DNA from 2 places in the Paenibacillus sp. GCM10027627 genome. Region 2 is predicted to be linked to the other one. Evidence: riboswitches for the same ligand, from Rfam matches in the RefSeq annotation. Region 2 holds a riboswitch; the other holds the start of a gene.
What was found. Region 2 has a riboswitch for thiamine pyrophosphate ahead of ACFQZE_RS07710 (ABC transporter substrate-binding protein). Riboswitches for the same ligand answer to the same signal wherever they lie in the genome.
Positions count from the first base shown of each region.

Region 1: linked by a shared signal. The riboswitch ahead of thiC (phosphomethylpyrimidine synthase ThiC) and the one ahead of ACFQZE_RS07710 (ABC transporter substrate-binding protein) in region 2 are both predicted to bind thiamine pyrophosphate.

Region 1 covers NZ_JBHTHB010000001.1:27,936-31,345, forward strand. Annotated here, with positions in the region: gene yfkAB (radical SAM/CxCxxxxC motif protein YfkAB) at 1-449, shown strand, start outside; gene ytvI (sporulation integral membrane protein YtvI) at 474-1,505, shown strand; TPP riboswitch at 1,551-1,653, shown strand; gene thiC (phosphomethylpyrimidine synthase ThiC) at 1,839-3,410, shown strand, end outside.
Region 2 covers NZ_JBHTHB010000001.1:1,558,810-1,562,219, reverse strand. Annotated here, with positions in the region: gene ACFQZE_RS07720 (Ger(x)C family spore germination protein) at 1-647, shown strand, start outside; gene ACFQZE_RS07715 (GerAB/ArcD/ProY family transporter) at 683-1,786, shown strand; TPP riboswitch at 1,880-1,990, shown strand; gene ACFQZE_RS07710 (ABC transporter substrate-binding protein) at 2,180-3,244, shown strand; gene ACFQZE_RS07705 (thiamine-binding protein) at 3,349-3,410, shown strand, end outside.

The DNA.
Region 1 (3,410 bases), 1.5 Mb from region 2:
TTGCAAAAGATTTGCCTGTCATCACAAGGGAGCAAATGCGGAAGTCGATTGAACTGCTGCTTGATACGCGGGACCCGTCGGTTTGGATGCTTTTTGGCACGCTGCCTTTTTATCAATGCAGCAACGATTCGGAAGAACGCCGCTTGCTAACAAGGCTTGCGCGCGAGAACAATGTGACGGTCCGCAACGACCCAGACGGTCGAAACCGGCTGAACGTCAATTTATTTTCCGGAGATGTATATGTGACCGATTTTTCCGATGTTCCCGCATTCGGCAATATTGCGGATTCGAAGCTGGACGAGCTGTTCGACAGATGGCTGGGCCATTCCCTCGCGCAAAGCGTCAATTGCCATTGTCCTGCGGCCTCATGCTGCGGACCGAACCTGCTTGTGAAAGATATGTATTACAACGATGTTAATTTCCACATGCGCAGCGCCATACTTGAATAGTAGTAAAGGGAGGAGGGGTAACGCATGTCTATAAGGACTATCGTACTGATCGCAGTCGGCTTATTTCTGATCTACTTGCTGTTTACGGTAGGGGCTCCGTTTTTGCTGGCGCTAGTCGTCGCGATCTTTTTGGAGCCGCTTAACGGTTTCCTGATGAAACGGTTCAAGTTTAACCGGCTTGTTGCATCCGTCATTTCAAGCACCTTGTTTACGGTTATATTGCTTGGCTTAATTGCGCTTCTTGGCATCAAAATTGTAGCCGAGCTCATCGCCTTTTTCCAAAAGGTGCCGAAGTTTTTTGAAGATGCGAATCAGTTTGTCGATCAACTGCTTGTCGATGCGAGAGGCCTATATCAAAATCTTCCTCCCGACGCAGTGGCGACTTTCGAGCAATATTTGCTTAAATTGACAGATACGATTACGGCGATGGTTGGAAAGCTGTCGACCACTATCGTGACGTTTGCTTCCACTTTGCCGGGCATGTTTATCTTTTTTATCGTCTTTTTGGTGGCGGTCTACATGTTCAGCTTCAGCCTCAATACGATGAAAGCTTCGGTGCTGTCGTTTTTTGAAGAGTCATCGCGTCCGCAAGTGGATCAGGTGCTGGACAACCTGAGAAAATCGATTTTTGGTTTTCTTCGGTCGCAAATTATTTTGAGTGCGATGACGTATGTTATTTCGCTCGCAGGCCTGCTTATTTTAGGAATTAAATATCCGATGGCGATCGCTTTGCTCATTATTATAGTCGATATTTTGCCTATATTGGGTACGGGCTCCGTCCTTGTGCCTTGGGCGTCTTATCTGATTTTGACAGGCGATCTATTTACGGGCATCGGGCTCATCATTTTGTTCGTGTTTATTACTGTATTCAGGCGCATCGTTGAGCCGAAAATTTTGGGAGATTCCGTTGGAATCGGGGCGCTTCCAGCTTTGATCAGCCTTTATGTAGGCTTTAAGCTGGTCGGCGTTATCGGCGTCTTTATTGGACCGCTTGTTGTCATTGTTTATATGGCTGCCAGAAAAGCGGGCCTTTTCCAAAACAAGATACGATTGTAAAAAAGGATTGACAGCGACGATTCGCTGGCGTTATAGTCTAACAAGGAAATCCACTAGGGGCGCCGCAAGGCTGAGATAAAGCATTCGCTTTGGTCCCTTTGAACCTGATCTGGGTCATGCCAGCGTAGGAAAGTGGGAATCGGCCGCCTGTTGTAGGTTTGCGGCTGAATCAAGCGTTTGCGATCATAAGCTTCGTTTGCCGTATGCCGCTCCCTAGGAACTGGTACTGCAAATTACGAATGCAGCAGATTTGCAGCGTCCTTAACTTTTCCAATATGACTGAGTATGCCTCCAGGTGGAATTTCCAATATTCCATTCGGGAGGTTTTTTGTTATGCTTACAACCCCATTGCCAGGAAGCCGCAAAGTATATGTGAAGGGGTCTCATCCTTCAATCGCAGTACCGATGCGCGAAATCGCTTTGACGGAAAGCCAAGGGAGAAACGGCGAAACGCTGCCTAATGAGCCTGTGCATGTATACGACTCCAGCGGTCCTTACACAGATACAGAGTACACGGCAGATGTTAGGGCCGGCTTGTTGCCGCTTCGCGAAGCTTGGATAATTGAACGAGGAGATGTGGAGCGTTACGACGGCCGCGAAATTCGTCCGGAGGATAACGGCTTTCAAACGATGGAGAAGGCCGCTTCGAAGGGAGCGGAGCTGTTTCCAAAAACGAGTTCGACGCCGCTGCGGGCCAAGGAAGGCAGCAATGTGACTCAGCTTCATTATGCGAGGCAAGGACGCATTACGCCGGAGATGGAATATATTGCGATTCGTGAAGGAATGGCTCCCGAGTTTGTCCGCGACGAGATAGCGGCGGGCCGTGCCATAATTCCGGCAAATATTAACCATCCGGAAAGCGAGCCGATGATTATCGGACGTGCGTTCCATGTCAAAATCAATGCCAATATCGGCAACTCCGCCGTTGCTTCCTCCATTGAGGAAGAGGTTGAAAAAATGACTTGGGCGACGCGCTGGGGAGCGGATACGATTATGGATCTGTCTACCGGCAAAAACATACATACGACTAGGGAATGGATCGTCCGTAATTCGCCTGTGCCGGTAGGCACGGTTCCAATCTATCAAGCGCTGGAGAAAGTAAACGGCAAAGCGGAGGATTTAAGCTGGGAAGTGTTCCGCGATACGCTCATCGAGCAGGCGGAGCAAGGCGTCGATTATTTTACGATTCATGCCGGCGTGCTGCTTCGGTATATTCCGTTAACTGCCAAACGAGTGACAGGAATCGTATCTCGCGGCGGCTCCATTATGGCTGCCTGGTGTCTTGCCCATCATAAAGAAAATTTTCTGTATACGCATTTCGAGGAAATTTGCCTCATCATGAAGCAATACGACGTCTCGTTTTCGCTTGGGGACGGCCTCAGGCCGGGATCGATTGCGGATGCAAACGATGAAGCGCAGTTTGCCGAGCTGGATACGCTTGGCGAATTGACCAAAATCGCTTGGAAGCACGATGTGCAGGTCATGATTGAAGGACCGGGCCATGTCCCGATGCATTTGATTCAGGAAAATATGACTCGCCAGCTCGCCGTTTGCGACGAAGCGCCATTCTATACGCTTGGGCCGCTAACGACCGATATTGCGCCGGGCTACGATCATATTACATCGGCCATCGGTGCGGCAATGATCGGTTGGTTTGGTACGGCAATGCTTTGTTACGTAACGCCGAAGGAGCATTTGGGCTTGCCGAACAAAGAGGATGTCAAAGAAGGGGTCATTACGTATAAAATCGCAGCGCATGCCGCCGACTTGGCAAAAGGACATCCCCGTGCCAAAATGCGCGACGACGCTTTGTCCAAAGCTCGGTTCGAATTCCGCTGGCGGGATCAGTTCCACCTGTCGCTTGATCCGGAGCGCGCGATGGCTTATCACGATGAGACGTTGCCG
Region 2 (3,410 bases):
TTCCGGGGCTGATCATTTCGGGATCGGGAGAGAGTACGGACAGCGTCAAAATGATCGGCAAAACGTCGACCCCCTCCAAAGTGAGGCTGCATCAGCTGGGGTTGGTGCGGGGGGACAAGCTGGTCGGCTGGCTGAGCGACGAACAAAGCCTTGGCGTGATGTGGCTGACCGATCATGTCGGCAAAACAACGGTTTCCTTCGATTGCACCGATGGCGGAAAAGGGAAAAAAAGCTCCGCCGCACGCATTATGCAGTCGAATACAAAAGTTCGTCCTGTTTTGCAAGACGGTCACTGGGTGATGGAAGTGAAGGTGGATGCGGAGGGGACGCTTGTAGAATACAGCTGCGACAGCGATTTGACCAAGCCGAAAGTGGTAAGCGCGGCTGAGAAGCGGATTGCAAGCGCAATCCGAACCGACATTATGAACGGTTGGAATGCCGTTCGCAAGCATAATGCGGATATGCTTGGCTTCGGCACGCTGATCCACGAGCATTACCCGAAAAGGTGGAAGCAAGATAAAGAAAATTGGGATGTGTTGTTCCCGCAAACAGAGGTTCGGCTTACTGTTCATATGAAATTGAGCTCAACGGGAATGAGCGGCAAAAACTTTAAAGGCTCGCAGAAAAAAAGCGGCTCTTCACCGTAAGCGGGCCGTAAGCAAGGCGGAAAGGAGCGAACCCTATGCAGCAATTCGGAAAAAGTCAATTGGCGATCTTGATCATCGTTTTTTTAATCGGCAGCACGCCGCTGTTTGAGCTCGGCATTACGGCGAAGCAGGACGCATGGATTGCGATGACTGTTGCGGCAATAGCGGGATTGTGTTTGACGATGATTTATGTCGTTTTGCAAAAGAGGGCGCCGAGCGCAGGGATAGCGGATTTGTACAAATTCCACTTTGGGCGTTACATCGGCGGAGCTTTCGCCGTCATTCACGCCTGCTGGTTCGCTTACGAGGCGATGAGAAATGTGCGGGACGTCGGCGAGCTAACGTCGATGGCCCTCCTAAATATGACGCCGCAATGGGTCACCATGCTGTTCATTATGGCTATTGCCGTCTATACCGTGAACAAAGGGGTCGAGGTGCTTGTCCGCATCGTACAATTGCTGTTCCCGGTTGTGCTGCTTAGTTATTTCTCCATTATATTGCTGCTGTTTTTCACCGGACTGGTCAACGTGCATCATTTGCTCCCCGTTCTTGAGAATGGGCCAATGCCGGTGCTTAAAGCTGTTTTTCCCGATTTGCTGTCCTTTCCGTTTGGGCAGATGGTGGTGCTGCTCGTCTTTTGGAGCATGGTCAAAGAAAAGGAAGCGATCGGCCGCATTACTTTTTGGTCGCAGGTTTGCGTTTCCATTTTTCTCGTTTTTATGAATGCCCTTATTTTATGCGTACTGGGACCAGAGCTTGCGAGCATTACAGCTCTGCCGCTTCTTCATGTCGTGCAGCTGATCAGACTGGCTAATTTTTTGGAGAGGCTCGATATTATCGTCACGCTGCTGCTGTTCATCGGCTTGTATGTGAAAATATCGACGCTTTATTTTGCCTCGTTATATACGGCCAGCACCGTAACCGGTATTTCGCAGCGTTATTTGATCATGCCGATTGGAATAATTATTTACGGCGCTTCATTCCTGGAGCCCAACAATACGTATCATATTTGGATTGGTCTGGACATTACTTTAAAGATCGTGCCCCTTTTCCAAATCGTGCTGCCGCTATTAATGCTGACGGTCGGAATAAGAAAGCGGTACAAGGCGGAGGCTGGCGGCGGAGTTCAAGGGGCGTAATGCGGCGGCAAAAAGAAAAACGCTACTTTACGGTAAAATAAGTCTGGCGTTCTGTGCCGAGTTTGCTATAATGGATACGTAATTGACGTAACCGAATATGCTCTGGGGAGCTGGACCTAGCCGGCTGAGAGGGAATGACTTGCATTCCGACCCGTTTAACCTGATCCGGATAATGCCGGCGTAGGAATAGAAGCTAAGCTTCTTCTTTTTTGAACGGCTTGCCAAGATTTGTGTCTTGGAGGTAATGTTTGAAAAGGGAGAGAAACACAGCCGACAACACGACGTCTTCCGAATGGGGAGGCGTCTTTTTTATATGCCTCAGCGCGGATGGAAGGGACGCATAGGGAGCGTTCAATTATAAAATAGGGAGTTAGTTGGAGAGGGGAAGACAGCATGAGAAGGAAAAAGGAAATGGGCTGGAGAAAAGGGCTCGCGCTTACCATTCTTGCGCTAACAGTAGCGCTGGCCGGATGCGGCGGGAGCGGGAAAGAGGCGGCGAGTGGAAATGCGGGCAACCAGGCAGCCAATAACAACAAGGCCGAGGGCGGAGCGGACAAGCCGCTGCAAAAGGTGCAAGTCGTGCTTGACTGGTCGCCGAACACGAATCATACGGGGCTTTATGTCGCAAGGGACAATGGCTTCTTTAAAGAGCAAGGTTTAGATGTAGAAATTATACAGCCCGGACAAGATGGAGCGGACAAAATGGTGGCGTCCGGCAACGCGCAATTTGGCGTGAGCTACCAGGAGTCGGTAACGATGGCGCGTATTGCTGGCGCTCCTCTTGTCTCGATAGCGGCTGTTATTCAGCATAATACGTCGGGCTTCGCTTCACCGAAGGAAAAGGGGATCGACTCCCCTAAGAAGTTTGAAGGCAAGCGTTATGGCGGATGGGGCGCTCCTGTAGAAGAAGCGGTCATCGACTCCATTATGCGTGAGGAAGGCGCGGACGTTGGCAAGGTGGACATTATGAGCATCGGCGACAGTGATTTCTTTACGGCGGTGAAACGAGATATCGACTTTGCGTGGATTTATTACGGCTGGACAGGCGTAGAATCGGAACTGCGCGGGGAACAACTGAACATGGTTTATTTGACCGATTACAGCGAAAAACTGGATTATTATACGCCGGTGCTTGTGACAAGTGAAGAGACTATCGCAAAATCGCCGGAGCTCGTCAAAGCGTTTGCCGCTGGAGCGGCAGCGGGTTACCAGTATGCCATCGAGCATCCTGAAGATGCGGCGGAAGTGTTGATCAAAGCTGAACCGGATTTGAATGCAGAACTGGTAAGAGCGAGTCAAAAATGGCTGAGCCCGCGCTATCAGGACGATGCGCCGCGTTGGGGCGAGCAAAAGCTGACCGTATGGAAAAACTATGCGGACTGGATGTTTGAGCGTGGACTGCTAGAGGCTGAGCTGGAAGCGGAAAAGGCGTTTACGAATGAATTTTTGCCGAAGTAAAGCTGGAAAAGCCGGGTTTGAAGATGCAAGCCTCAAAGAAATTAATACTTAAGAAATAAGGCAGGAAAGCGCGGAAAGACATCAAAGAGAGGGGATAAATGGTTATGGCGAACGCACTTGTCAGCATTCAAATTTTGCCGAGCACGCCGGGAGGAGAAAGCGTCAT